DNA from 2 places in the Streptomyces sp. TLI_55 genome. Region 2 is predicted to be linked to the other one. Evidence: riboswitches for the same ligand, from Rfam matches in the RefSeq annotation. Region 2 holds a riboswitch; the other holds the start of a gene.
The links. Region 2 has a riboswitch for ZMP and ZTP ahead of CRP56_RS37820 (bifunctional 5,10-methylenetetrahydrofolate dehydrogenase/5,10-methenyltetrahydrofolate cyclohydrolase). Riboswitches for the same ligand answer to the same signal wherever they lie in the genome.
Positions count from the first base shown of each region.

Region 1 (6,165 bases), 2.5 Mb from region 2:
GAAGCGATCGGCGGGGTGGCTGTCGTCGGCTGACGGCGGTGGCAGGGGTGTCGGCGGCGGCTCTCGGGCTCGCCCTCGGGAGTGCGGGACCGGCGGCGGCCGGCGGTCCGACCAGTGTGCTGATCGTCTCGCCGGAGAGCGCGGAGACGGCATCGCTGTACTACTCCGACCGGGAGTACGGCACGCTGGAGCGGCTGCTGGGAGAGCCGGGCGCGGGCTCGGCGGACAAGCCGCCCGAGGCCGACCTGATGGCCGGCCCGCAGATCAACGTGACATGGATGGTGCACGACGTGTCGCCGTGGCGGGTCGACCGGGTCTACCCGGTGGCGGACTCGCAGGCGGTCTGGATCCACACGGCGGCGAACGTGGACGAGTCGACGAACGGCACCTGGCACCGCGCCCAGCAGCCCAAGGTGCTCCGCGACCTCCTGAAGGACCTGGGCATGATGGGCAAGGCTTTCTACGGCGACTCCGCCGTTGAGTACCCGCCGCCCTGGGACCAGTCCGGCATGGACGCGGCAGCGACGCCGAGCCCGGATCCGACGCTCGCCGCAGCCGCTGCGCGATCGTCACGGCCGGGTGACGCCACCGACTGGTGGTGGGCCCTGCCAGGGCTCGCGGTCGGGGCGGGCGGGACGCTGCTGATACGCCGCGCGGCGGCCCGGCAGAAGGCCGGACCGCCGCGGGAGGAACCACGTCAGGAGCTCATCGATCTGTGATCGACCTCTGAGCGGCTTCTGATCGACTTCTGATCGCTCGACGATCTTCGTGAGTCGCCGTTCCTTGACAACTCAACAGGGCGTTTGTCAGCCCAGGTCGATCTCCGGGTACAGCGGGAAGCCCGCCACCAGGTCGGTCGCGCGGTGCGAGATCTCGTCGGCGACCTTGGCGTCCAGGACGTGCGCGGCCTTGGAGGGCGCGCCCGACTTGGTGGTGCCCGGCTCGGTGGCGGTGAGGACGCGGTCGATGAGACCGGCGACCTCGTCCATCTCGGCGGTGCCCAGGCCGCGGGTGGTCAGGGCGGGGGTGCCGATGCGGATGCCGGAGGTGTACCAGGCGCCGTTGGGGTCGGAGGGGATCGCGTTGCGGTTGGTGACGATGCCGGAGTCGAGGAGCGCGGCCTCGGCCTGGCGGCCGGTGAGGCCGTAGGAGGTGGCGACGTCGATCAGGTTGAGGTGGTTGTCGGTGCCGCCGGTCACCAGGGTCGCGCCGCGGCGCATCAGGCCTTCCGCGAGGGCCCGGGAGTTGTCGACGATGCGCTGGGCGTAGTCCTGGAAGGCGGGCTGTCGGGCCTCCGCCAGCGCGACCGCCTTCGCGGCCATGACGTGCGGGAGCGGGCCGCCGAGGACCATCGGGCAGCCGCGGTCGACCTGGTCCTTGAGGGAGTCGTCGCACAGGACCATGCCGCCGCGCGGGCCGCGCAGGGACTTGTGGGTGGTGGTGGTGACGATCTGGGCGTGCGGGACCGGGTCGAAGTCGCCGGTCAGCACCTTGCCCGCGACTAGACCGGCGAAGTGCGCCATGTCCACCATCAGGGTCGCCCCGACCTCGTCGGCGATCTCGCGCATGATGCGGAAGTTCACCAGCCGGGGGTAGGCGGAGTAGCCGGCGACGATGATGAGCGGCTTGAAGTCACGGGCGGACGCCCGCAGCGCCTCGTAGTCGATCAGGCCGGTCGCCGGGTCGGTGCCGTAGGAGCGCTGGTCGAACATCTTGCCGGAGATGTTGGGGCGGAAGCCGTGGGTGAGGTGGCCGCCGGCGTCCAGGGACATGCCGAGCATGCGCTGGTTGCCGAAGGCCTGGCGGAGCTCCGCCCAGTCGGCGTCGGTGAGGTCGTTGACCTGGCGGGCGCCGGTCTTCTCCAGGAACGGGACCTCGACGCGGTCGGCGAGGACGGACCAGAAGGCGACGAGGTTGGCGTCGATGCCGGAGTGCGGCTGGACGTAGGCGTGGCGGGCGCCGAAGAGTTCCTTGGCGTGCTCGGCGGCGAGGGACTCGACGGTGTCGACGTTGCGACAGCCGGCGTAGAAGCGGCGGCCGATGGTGCCCTCGGCGTACTTGTCGCTGAACCAGTTGCCCATGGCCAGGAGGGTGGCCGGGGAGGCGTAGTTCTCGGAGGCGATCAGCTTGAGCATCTCGCGCTGGTCGTGGACCTCCTGGCCGATGGCGTCGGCGACGCGCGGCTCGACCGCGCGGATCACATCGAGGGCGGCGCGAAAGGCGGTGGACTCGCTGGACAGGGGCTGCTGCTCTGACATGTCGTCGGCCTCCGGATGGCGTGGCGGGTTGCGGTCACGATTCACGGTTCGGCCCAGGCGCACGGCACTCGGTCACTCACAGGCCGCTCCCCGATGGTCCGTCCCATCCCAGCGCGCCAGTCACGGCCCGCTGGTCAGCCTACCGGGCGCGTCGTACACCGGAGGTGCCGCGTCCACCATGCGAGCGACGATGGAAGGGGGCCGTCCTCACCCTTGGGAGTGCCCGTGAACGCCACGGAGAAGCTCATCGCCTCGGCCGAAGCCCACACCGCGCACACCTATCACCCGCTGCCCGTGGTCGTGGCCACGGCGGACGGGGCGTGGCTGACGGATGTGGAGGGGAGGCGGTATCTGGATCTGCTGGCCGGTTATTCGGCGCTCAACTTCGGCCATCGCAACCGGCGGCTCGTCGATGCGGCGAAGGCTCAGCTGGAGCGGGTGACGTTGACGAGCCGGGCCTTCCATCACGACCGGTTCGCCGCGTTCTGCTCCGAGCTGGCCGAGCTGTGCGGGATGGAGCTGGTGCTGCCGATGAACACCGGCGCGGAGGCGGTGGAGACGGCGGTGAAGACCGCTCGGAAGTGGGGGTACCGGGTCAAGGGCGTGCCCGCGGAGATGGCGAAGATCGTGGTGGCGGGGAACAACTTCCACGGCCGCACCACCACGCTGATCAGCTTCTCCACCGATCCCGAGGCGCGGGCGGACTACGGTCCGTACACTCCCGGCTTCGAGATCGTGCCGTTCGGTGATCTGACGGCGATGCGCGCGGCGGTCACGGAGAACACGGTGGCCGTGCTGCTGGAGCCGATCCAGGGCGAGGCGGGGGTCCTGGTTCCGCCGGCCGGCTACCTCCCCGCGGTCCGGGAGCTGACCCGCGAGCGGAACGTGCTGTTCGTCGCGGACGAGATCCAGTCGGGCCTGGGCCGGACCGGCCGGACGTTCGGCTGCGAGCACGAGAACGTGGTCCCGGACATGTACGTCCTCGGCAAGGCGCTGGGCGGCGGGGTCGTACCGGTCTCGGCGGTGGTGTCGAGCGCGGAGGTCCTGGGGGTCTTCCGGCCCGGCGAACACGGTTCGACGTTCGGCGGCAACCCCCTGGCCTGCGCGGTCGCGCTGGAGGTGATCGCCATGCTGCGGACAGGCGAGTACCAGGCACGCGCCGCCGAACTGGGCGCCCATCTCCACCGCGAACTACGGGAGTTGACCGCCACCGGCGGCGCGACAGCGGTACGTGGCCGGGGCCTGTGGGCGGGTGTGGACATCGCCCCAGCCCACGGGACGGGCCGGGAGATCTCCGAGAAGCTGATGCACCGGGGCGTACTCGTCAAGGACACCCACGGCCCGACGATCCGCATCGCCCCGCCGCTGATGATCGGCGAGGAGGATCTGGACTGGGGGTTGGCTCAGCTGGCGGCGGTGCTCTCCTAGGCGGTCACGCCGGCTTTCGGCCCCAGGTGATCGTCATGTAGTTGGGGAGGTAGGTGGTGCCGTGGCTCTTCGTCAGGGTGATGACGTCCTCGATGTCCATGTCGCTCACCTCCCCGGTGGCGAGGAGGCGGGGGCGCAGTGAGCGGAGGGTGAGGGGGAGGAAGGCCGCATCGCCGCCGGTGAGGACCGGTGCGTGGACCTGGGCGCGGACCTCGGTCAGGCCTGCGTCCGTCAGCGCCTGGGGCAGGCGGGGACCAGTGCCGCGGTCCACGCCGGTGGCGCCGAAGGCGGCGCGGAGGGCGCGGCCGAGGCGTTCGGCCGGCTCGGTGTAGCCGGGCGGGAAGTACAGGTCGACGGCCGGGGCCGTCGGACCGTCGATGTCGAAGTCCTCGACGACCACCCAGCCGCCGGGGCGGGTCGCCGCGGCCAGCCGGCGCAGCGCCTTGTCGCGGTCGGGGAGGTGCTCGATCACGGCCCGCGCGTGGACGAGGTCGAAGGAGGCCTCGGGGAGGTCGTCCCTCAGGAGGTCGTGGGTGCGGATCTCCAGGTTGGACAGGCCGTGGGAATGGGCGAAGCGGGTGTCGACGTCGGTGGCGAGGACGCGCCCGGCGGCGCCGACCTGCTTGGCCAGCCAGCGCGCGATGCTGCCGGCGCCGCAGCCCACCTCCAGACAGTGCCAGCCGTCGACGACTCCGAGCTCGGTCAGGCGGTGGCGGCTCTGGCTGTCGTAGATCTCCTCCAACGCCAGCAGCCGCCCGTGTTCCCGCTCCCAGGACGTGTCGAAGACGTATTCGCTCTCCATCGTGGCCGTGTTGCCCACCGCTCGCCCCTCTCCGTTGGTCGTGGGCCGAACATTGTGTCGCGTCAGAGGATCACGTGCGGCAGAAAGCGCGCGTATTCGTCGGTCACCAGTCCGGCCGACTCGCGGATGCCGAGGCCCGCCGACTCGTCGTCGACGACCCAGGCGCCCAGGACGACACGGTTGCCGTCGAAGTCGGGCAGCGGCGCCAACTCCTGGTAGCAGCAGGCCTCTTCGCGCAGTACAGGGGCCGTGTCCGTGGTGTCCGGGGCGTGCAGGGTGACGCCGGCGCCCTCGCGGCCGAGCAGTGGTTTGGCCACGTAGCCCGTCGTCGTCGCCAGCTCCCGCGGCCCGTCGAGGTAGGCGGGCAGGAGGTTCGGATGGCCGGGGTAGAGCTCCCAGAGAATGGCCAGAAGTGCCTTGTTGCTCAGCAGCATCTTCCAGGCGGGCTCGATCCACAGGGTGGTGCCGGTGCCGCCGCCGTTGTCGAGGGTGTCGAGGACGTGGTCGGCGAAGCGGTCGGTGGTCAGCCACTCCCACGGGTAGAGCTTGAAGCAGCTGCGGATGAAGCGGAGTTGCTGGTCGACGAAGCGTCCGGAGAGGCGGTCCCAGCCGATCTCCTCCATGGAGATCCAGGCGGTGTCGAGGCCGGCCTGCTCGGCGGTCTCCTGGAGGTAGGCGACCGTCATCAAATCCTCGCCGAGCTCGTCGGCGGAGGAGTACGCGAAGTACAGCGGGCTGCCCGGCGGGAGCAGCGCTGCCTGCTTCTTCCAGGCGGCGACGAGGCGTTCGTGCAGGGAGTTCCACTGGTCGGCGCCGGGGAAGCGCTCCTCCATCCAGAACCACTGCGGGGAGGCGGCCTCGACGAGGGAGGTGGGGGTGTCGGCGTTGTACTCCAGCAGCTTGGCGGGGCCGCTGCCGTCGTAGCGGAGATCGAAGCGGCCGTAGACGGAGGGGAGTTCGGCGCGGCGGCGCCAGGCCTCGGCGACCGCGTCGGCGACGCGCGGGTCGGTGATGCCGAGGTCGGCGAAGCGGTTCGCGGTGACGATGTGGTCCGCCGCCGCCAGGCACATGCGGTGGAGTTCCTCGACCACGTCCTCCAGGGCCTCGACCTCCTCCAGGGAGAAGGCGTAGTAGGCGCTCTCGTCCCAGTAGGGGCGCAGGGAGTCGTCGGGGTAGCGGGTGAGCGGGTAGATCAGGCCCTGTTCCTCGACGGTCTGCTGCCAGCCGGGGCGGGGCTCGATGCTGCGGCGTTCCATGGCGTCTCTGTGTGGTCTGTCCGTGCGTCCGCGCTCAGCCGCCGCCGCTGCCGCCGGAGCAGCCGAAGCCGCCGCGGTCGACGGCCTCGCTCTTGCTGAAGGTGCCGTAGTCGGCGCGGCCGTTGCTGACGTCGGCGTCGTAGTACCAGGCGGCGTCGGCGCTCTTGCCGGTGCCGGACTTCTTCTTGCCGCCCTTGGCCGAGGACGAGCCGGAGCTGCCGGTGTTGCAGTTCTTGTCGGCGACGACCTTGTAGCCCTCGTAGGTGTAGCTGTCGCGGTCGACGCAGCGGCGGTCCGGGTCGGAGCCGCAGGAGGTGAGTGCCGCCGCGACGACTCCCATGCCGCCGAGCACGACCGTGCTGGAGCGCAGCCGTCGCCGAGTTTCCGCCATGTTCTCTGTCTCCCCCGCGGTTCGTCGAGC
Region 1 is NZ_OAOJ01000001.1:5,754,408-5,760,572, reverse strand. Features, by position in the region: gene CRP56_RS26645 (hypothetical protein) at 39-719, shown strand; gene CRP56_RS26640 (glycine hydroxymethyltransferase) at 807-2,258, opposite strand; ZMP/ZTP riboswitch at 2,303-2,392, opposite strand; gene rocD (ornithine--oxo-acid transaminase) at 2,484-3,686, shown strand; gene CRP56_RS26630 (methyltransferase domain-containing protein) at 3,691-4,506, opposite strand; gene CRP56_RS26625 (glutathionylspermidine synthase family protein) at 4,551-5,744, opposite strand; gene CRP56_RS26620 (hypothetical protein) at 5,779-6,135, opposite strand.
Region 1: another riboswitch for ZMP and ZTP. It lies ahead of CRP56_RS26640 (glycine hydroxymethyltransferase); the one in region 2 lies ahead of CRP56_RS37820 (bifunctional 5,10-methylenetetrahydrofolate dehydrogenase/5,10-methenyltetrahydrofolate cyclohydrolase).

Region 2 (6,165 bases):
GAACTCCCCGCCTACGTCTACGACTTGGCGGCCCTCCGCACCCATGCCGCGACCGTCCGGGACGCGCTCCCCGAACGCGTGGAGCTCTACTACGCGGCCAAGGCCAACCCCGAGCCGAAGATCCTCGCCGCGCTCGGTCCGTACGTCGACGGCTACGAGGTCTCCTCGGGCGGCGAACTCGCCCATGTCGCCAAGACCGTGCCCGACCGCCCGCTCGCCTTCGGCGGGCCCGGCAAGACGCCGGACGAGGTGACGGCGGCGCTGGAACAGGGAGTTGACCGCTTCCACGTCGAGAGCGCCTACGAGCTGCGGATGCTGGCCGAGCTGGCACGGAGCAGCGGACGGCGGGTCGCGGTGCTGCCGCGCGTCAACCTGCCCCTCTCGGAGGGCTCGTTGGCAAGCAGCTCGCTGGCGATGGGCGGGCGTCCCACCCCGTTCGGCATGGACCCCGCCCAGGCCGCCGACGTCGTGCGCACGCTCGCCGACGACACCTACCCGCACCTCGAACTCCGAGGCGTCCACGCCCACTTGGCGAGCGGTCTGGAGGCGCCCGAGCTTCTCGCGGCGGCCGAGGCGGTGGTCGCCTGGGCCACCGGCCTCGGTGTCCCGCTCGCCGAGGTCAACGTCGGCGGCGGCATGCACGTCGACTACACCGCCCCCGAGCGCCGCTTCGACTGGACGGCCTACGGCAGCGGGCTCGCCCGACTCACCGAGGCGCACCCGGAGTTGACGCTGCGGATCGAGCCGGGCCGGGCACTGACGGCGTACTGCGGCTGGTACGCCACCGAGGTGCTGGACGTGAAGCGCAGTCACGGCGAGGAGTTCGCCGTGGTCCGGGGCGGCACCCACCACCTGCGGACCCCGGCGACGAAGGGACACGACCAGCCCTGCTCGGTCCTCCCGGTCGAGGCGTGGCCGCATCCCTGGCCGCGCCCCGCCGTCGAGGGCGAACACGTCACGCTGGCGGGGCAGTTGTGCACACCGAAGGACACCCTCGCGCGTCGCGTGCCCGCCGCCGGGCTGCGGGCCGGTGACCGGGTGCTGTTCGCGCTGGCGGGTGCCTACGCCTGGAACATCTCCCACCACGACTTCCTGATGCACCCGCGGCCCGGCTTCCACTTCCTGGATGCCGGGCCGGGGCAGGACCGCTAGAAGGGGTAGTGCGCCTGCTGGGTGGCGATGGTCACCCAGCGGGTGTTGGAGAAGGCCTCGATGCCCCAGCGGCCACCGAAGCGGCCGTACCCGGAGGCCTTGAAGCCGCCGAAGGGGGCCTGCGGCTCGTCGGCCACCGACTGGTCGTTGATGTGCACGATGCCGGTGCGGATCCGACGTGCGACGGCGAGGCCGTGGGTGGCGTTCTCGGTGATGATGCCGCAGGTCAGGCCGTTGTCGGTGTCGTTGGCGATGGCCACCGCGGTGGCGTCGTCGGCGAACGTCTCCACCACGCACACCGGCCCGAACGCCTCCGCGTGATAGAGCTCGGCGTCCTTCGGCACGTCGGTGAGCACGGTCGCCGGGTGGACCGCGCCGTCCGGCTTGCCGCCGCCGGTGAGGACCTTGGCGCCCTTGGCGACCGCGTCCTCGACCAGCCCCGCCACGCGCTGCGCGGCGGAGGCGGCGACCAGCGGACCGACCACGGTGTGCGGGTCGGAGGGGTCGCCGGACGGGAGGGAGGCGGCCTTGGCGGCGAACTTCCGCGTGAACTCATCGGCGAGGGATTCGTGGACGAGGATGCGGTCGCCGGACATGCAGATCTGCCCGGCGTTCATGAACACGCTGAAGGTGACGGCGTCGACGGCGTAGTCCACGTCCGCGTCGGACAGTACGATCACCGCGTTCTTGCCACCCAACTCCAGGACGGCGGGCTTGAGATGACGTGCCGCGTGCTCGCCGATGATGCGGCCCACGTTGGTGGAGCCGGTGAAGTTCACGGCCCGGACCCGCTCGTCGGCTATGAGGGCCTCGGCGATCTCGGCGGCGTCCGCCCGGTCGTTGGTGATCACGTTCAGCACGCCGTCCGGCAGCCCGGCCTCGCGCAGCACGTCGGCCACGAACAGGCCGCAGGCCAGCGGCGCGTCCTCGCTCGCCTTGACCACGACCGTGTTGCCCGCGGCCAGCGGCGCCGCGACCGCCCGTACACCGAGGATGACCGGAGCGTTCCACGGCGCGAACGCGGCGACCACGCCCACCGGTTCGCGCACCGCGAGGCCGAGGGCGCCCTGCTCCTGTGCGGTGAGCACCTCGCCGCGCGGGGCCGTCACGGCGGCCGCCGACTCGCGCAGCATGTTGGCGGCGAGCGCCACGTTGAAGTACGCCCACGGCCGGGTGCCGCCGGCCTCGCCCGCCATGAGTTCGGCGACCTGGTCGCCCTTGCTCTCCAGCAGGTCGGCCGCCTTCAGCAGGATCGCGCGCCGGGCGAAGGGGGCCAGCGCCGCCCACTCCTCGAACGCCGCGTCGGCCGCGTCCACGGCCCGCCGTACGTCCTCGGGGCCCGCCGCCGCGACGGTCGCGTACACCTCCCCGGTGTAGGGGTTGAGGTCCTCGGCCGTCCGGCCGGAGGCGGCGGGCACGTCCTTGCCGCCGATGAGGAGTTCGCGGGTGATGGGCATGATGCGGACCTCTTCGTTCGCCACGACAATGTGTGCACTGCGAGAAATCGTTCGCCAAGTGAAGCAAGATTCACTTGCTACGCGCATGCTCCGCGCGGCTCCGGGCAATGTCAAGGGCCGCCCGGTTTGCCCGGACGGCCCTTGGTGTGGACGTGCGCGTACGACTCCGTACGCGGATCAGACGACTACTGGATGGCCGGCAGCAGCCCGGTGACGGGGGCGGCCAGGTCGGTCACCTGGCTCAGCTGGTTCAGGTCGTTGACGCGGTTGAGCTGGGCCAGCTGCTCGGACGGGCGCGGGATCTCGGCCTTGCGCTCCGCGGGGAGGTCGCTCACGGTCAGCGAGTCGAGCGTGGCCATCGGGCTGAGCCTGGCGGTGTCGGCGTCCGCGGGGGCCGCGCTCGCCATCGGGGCGGCGAGGCCGGTGACACCGGCGGCGAGACCGACGACGGCGACGATACGTCGAGTGGAGATCATGTTGTCTGCAACGGCGCCACGCCGGGCGTGGACACGGGTGCGGGGCGCCTCTCACCCGTCAGGCGCAGTACCGCCCCTGCGCTTGCCGAGACCGGCGGGGCGGAGGAGTCTCGAAGGTGAGACCCAGGCGGCCCCTCCCCTCGGGCCGCGGGCCTCACAGGAGGTCATCATGGGCGCGTTCAGCACGGAGACATTGCGTCAGGGCATCGAGGGAGACAAGGCCGCGAATCTGCTGTCGCTCTACGCGGACGACGCGGAGCTGCGCATCGTGGACCGCAACACCCAGCCCAGCAGTCCAAGGGTCCTGCACGGCCGGAGCGAGATAGGCGAGCTTCTGGAGGACGTCTACAGCCGCGACATCAAGGCGCACAAGCTGGAGAAGTGCATCATGCAGGGCGATCAGGTCGCGTACACCGAGTCCTGCGAGTACGCGGACGGGGTCCGGGTCTTCGCCGAATCCATGATCACGCTGCGCGACGGCAAGATCGCCGAACAGATCATGCTCCAGGCATGGGACGAGTAGGGAGAAGTCTGCCGAAGGTCCAGATCACGTCCAGGGTGACCTGGACCTTCTCGGCGCGTGCGGGCCTCGGCCGATCGTTCCCGGTGCGCTCCCGCCGCACCCTGCCGGCCTCGGCGGCAGCCCGCTTGGTGTCCGCCGCACTGATGCGGTCGGCGCTACGACGCACACGGCACCGCGCGCTGCCTCCGACCCCGCACGGCCTGCGCAGGCGGCGCCGGGGTTAGTCTGGGGGCGGGCCGTGACTGGCGCTGAGGTGGAGCACCACCGGGGAGCGGCCCGTACGACGTGAAGCCGTGCGCCTGGGCGAACCCTACTGTCAGCCCAGGAGTGGATCATGGCCCAGGCACGTCTCATGGACGGCACCGCGCTCGCCCGACGCATCGTCGAGGACACCGCTCAGCGCGCCGCCGACCTCACCGCACGCACCGGCACGACGCCCTGTCTCGCGACCTTCCTGGTCGGCGCGGACCCCGCCTCCGTGACGTACGTCCGCATGAAGCAGAACCGTTCCCGCAAGGCCGGGATCGCCTCCCGGCACGTGGAGCTGCCCGCGGCGACCACCACCGAGGAACTGGTGAACACGCTCCAGGAGCTCTCCGCCGACCCCGCCGTGCACGGCATCCTGCTCCAGCACCCCATGGGCGCCCACATCGACGAGCGCGCCGCGTTCGAGGCGATCGCCCCCGAGAAGGACGTCGACGGCGTCACGTTCGCCTCGTTCGCGACGATGAGCTTCGGCCTGCCGGGCTTCGTGTCCTGCACCCCCGGCGGCATCATGCGGCTGCTCGACGCGTACGACGTCGACCCGTCCGGCAAGCGGGCCGTGGTCGTCGGCCGCAGCGCGATCCTCGGCAAGCCCGCCGGCATGCTGCTGCTCGCCCGGGACGCGACGGTGACGTACTGCCACTCCCGTACGACGGACCTGTCGGCGGTCGTCCGGGAGGCGGACATCGTGGTCGCCGCCGTGGGCCGGCCGCAGCTCATCAAGGGCCAGGACATCAAGCCCGGCGCGGTCGTGATCGACGCCGGCTACAACCCGGGCAACATCGGCGACGTCGACTTCGACTCCGCCGTGGAGCGGGCCTCGCTCATCACCCCGGTGCCGGGCGGCGTCGGTCCGATGACGATCGCGACGCTGCTGGAGCAGACGGTGGACGCGGCCGGCCGGCAGCTCGGGGCGTGAGTCAGCGCGTCCAGGCGCTGTAGTCCATGACGTCACCGGCCTTCACGCCGTACTCGGGCTCCGCCTTCGTGAAGGTGGTCTCCAGGCCGAGTACGGCGCCGGTGGCCGGATCCATGATCAGCATCTTGCGGGTGCCGGACTCCTCGTACACGTACGCCTGTCCGCGCCGCCCCAGCCGGTCCGTCACCTGCCCGACGGGCTTCAACCCGTCGGTGTCCGCGAGGAGTTGGGCGAGCGCCGCCGACTCGCGGGCGCCGAAGTGCCAGGTGTCGAGAACGTAGTCGACGGCGTTCAGGAGCTCGCCCGTGGTGAGCGGCGTCTTGCTGTACGCGGCCTCCTGGAGGTAGGCGCGCAGCCGGGCCACGTCGTGCGGGGGGGGCGACTGCGGCGGGGCGTCGCTCCAACTGGGCGGGTACGTCCGGGTGGTGCGGTCGTGGCCGTCGTCGACGGTCTCCGTGTGGCTGTCGTCGGCGTTCCAGCGGACGATGCGCTCCTCCGGGTAGGTGATCGGCGGCTTGTCGTCACTCATGCCGAGGCTCCAGGTGCGCACGTGGGTGCCCTTGCGGAGCCCGGCCGCCGCACTGTCCACCGCCCGCGCCCGCTCGGCCAGGGTCTCCAGGGGTACGGGGGTGGAGCCGGCCCGCACCACCAGCGGGCGGGGCGCGGCGGCCGCCGGAGCGGTGGTCTGGCCGGTGAACAGCAGCGCCGACACGAGCGCGGTGACGACTCCGGTGGCCGCCAGCCCCCAGTACAGCCGGGGGCGGCGGGCGGTCCGCTGCCGCATCAGCGCGTCGAGCCGGCGCTCGGCGTGGTGGTCGAGGGGGCCGTCGCCGTAGTGGGGGCCGTCGGTGGGCACCGGGTTGGCGCGGCGCAGGAGGTCGAGTTCGTCAGCCATGGCCGTATTCCTTCGCGGGGATCGCGGGGCTCTCGGAGGTCGTGGGGCACAGCCGGTCGATCTCGGTTCTCAGCCGGCGCCGGGCCCGGTGCAGCCGCATCGACGCGGCGCGGCGGCCGCAGCCGAGGACGACGGCGACCTCCTCGATGCCGAGTTCCTCCCACGCGGTGAGCCGCAGCACCTCCTGGTCGGCCGGGGAGAGCCGGGCGAGGGCGTCGTGCACCCAGGCGCCGGGCGTCTCCGCGTCCGGCCCCGCCTCGATGTGCCGCCCGTGGGCCGTGTCGTCGTTGCCCAGCCGGTCCACCAGGCGCCGCCGGCGCCCGTGTCCGCGTACCGCGTTGGCCAGGCAGTTGCGTGCCACGCCGTACAACCAGGGCAGCGGGGTGGGCGGCAGGTCGGTGCGGCGCCGCCAGGCGACGGTGAACACCTCCGCCACCACTTCCTCCACCTCGCTCGGCCGCCCGTCCAGTCGCCGCGCG
Region 2 is NZ_OAOJ01000001.1:8,256,158-8,262,322, reverse strand. Features, by position in the region: gene CRP56_RS37840 (type III PLP-dependent enzyme) at 1-1,152, shown strand, start outside; gene CRP56_RS37835 (aldehyde dehydrogenase family protein) at 1,149-2,609, opposite strand; gene CRP56_RS37830 (hypothetical protein) at 2,795-3,085, opposite strand; gene CRP56_RS37825 (nuclear transport factor 2 family protein) at 3,255-3,608, shown strand; ZMP/ZTP riboswitch at 3,837-3,920, shown strand; gene CRP56_RS37820 (bifunctional 5,10-methylenetetrahydrofolate dehydrogenase/5,10-methenyltetrahydrofolate cyclohydrolase) at 3,943-4,791, shown strand; gene CRP56_RS37815 (CU044_5270 family protein) at 4,793-5,686, opposite strand; gene CRP56_RS37810 (RNA polymerase sigma factor) at 5,679-6,165, opposite strand, start outside.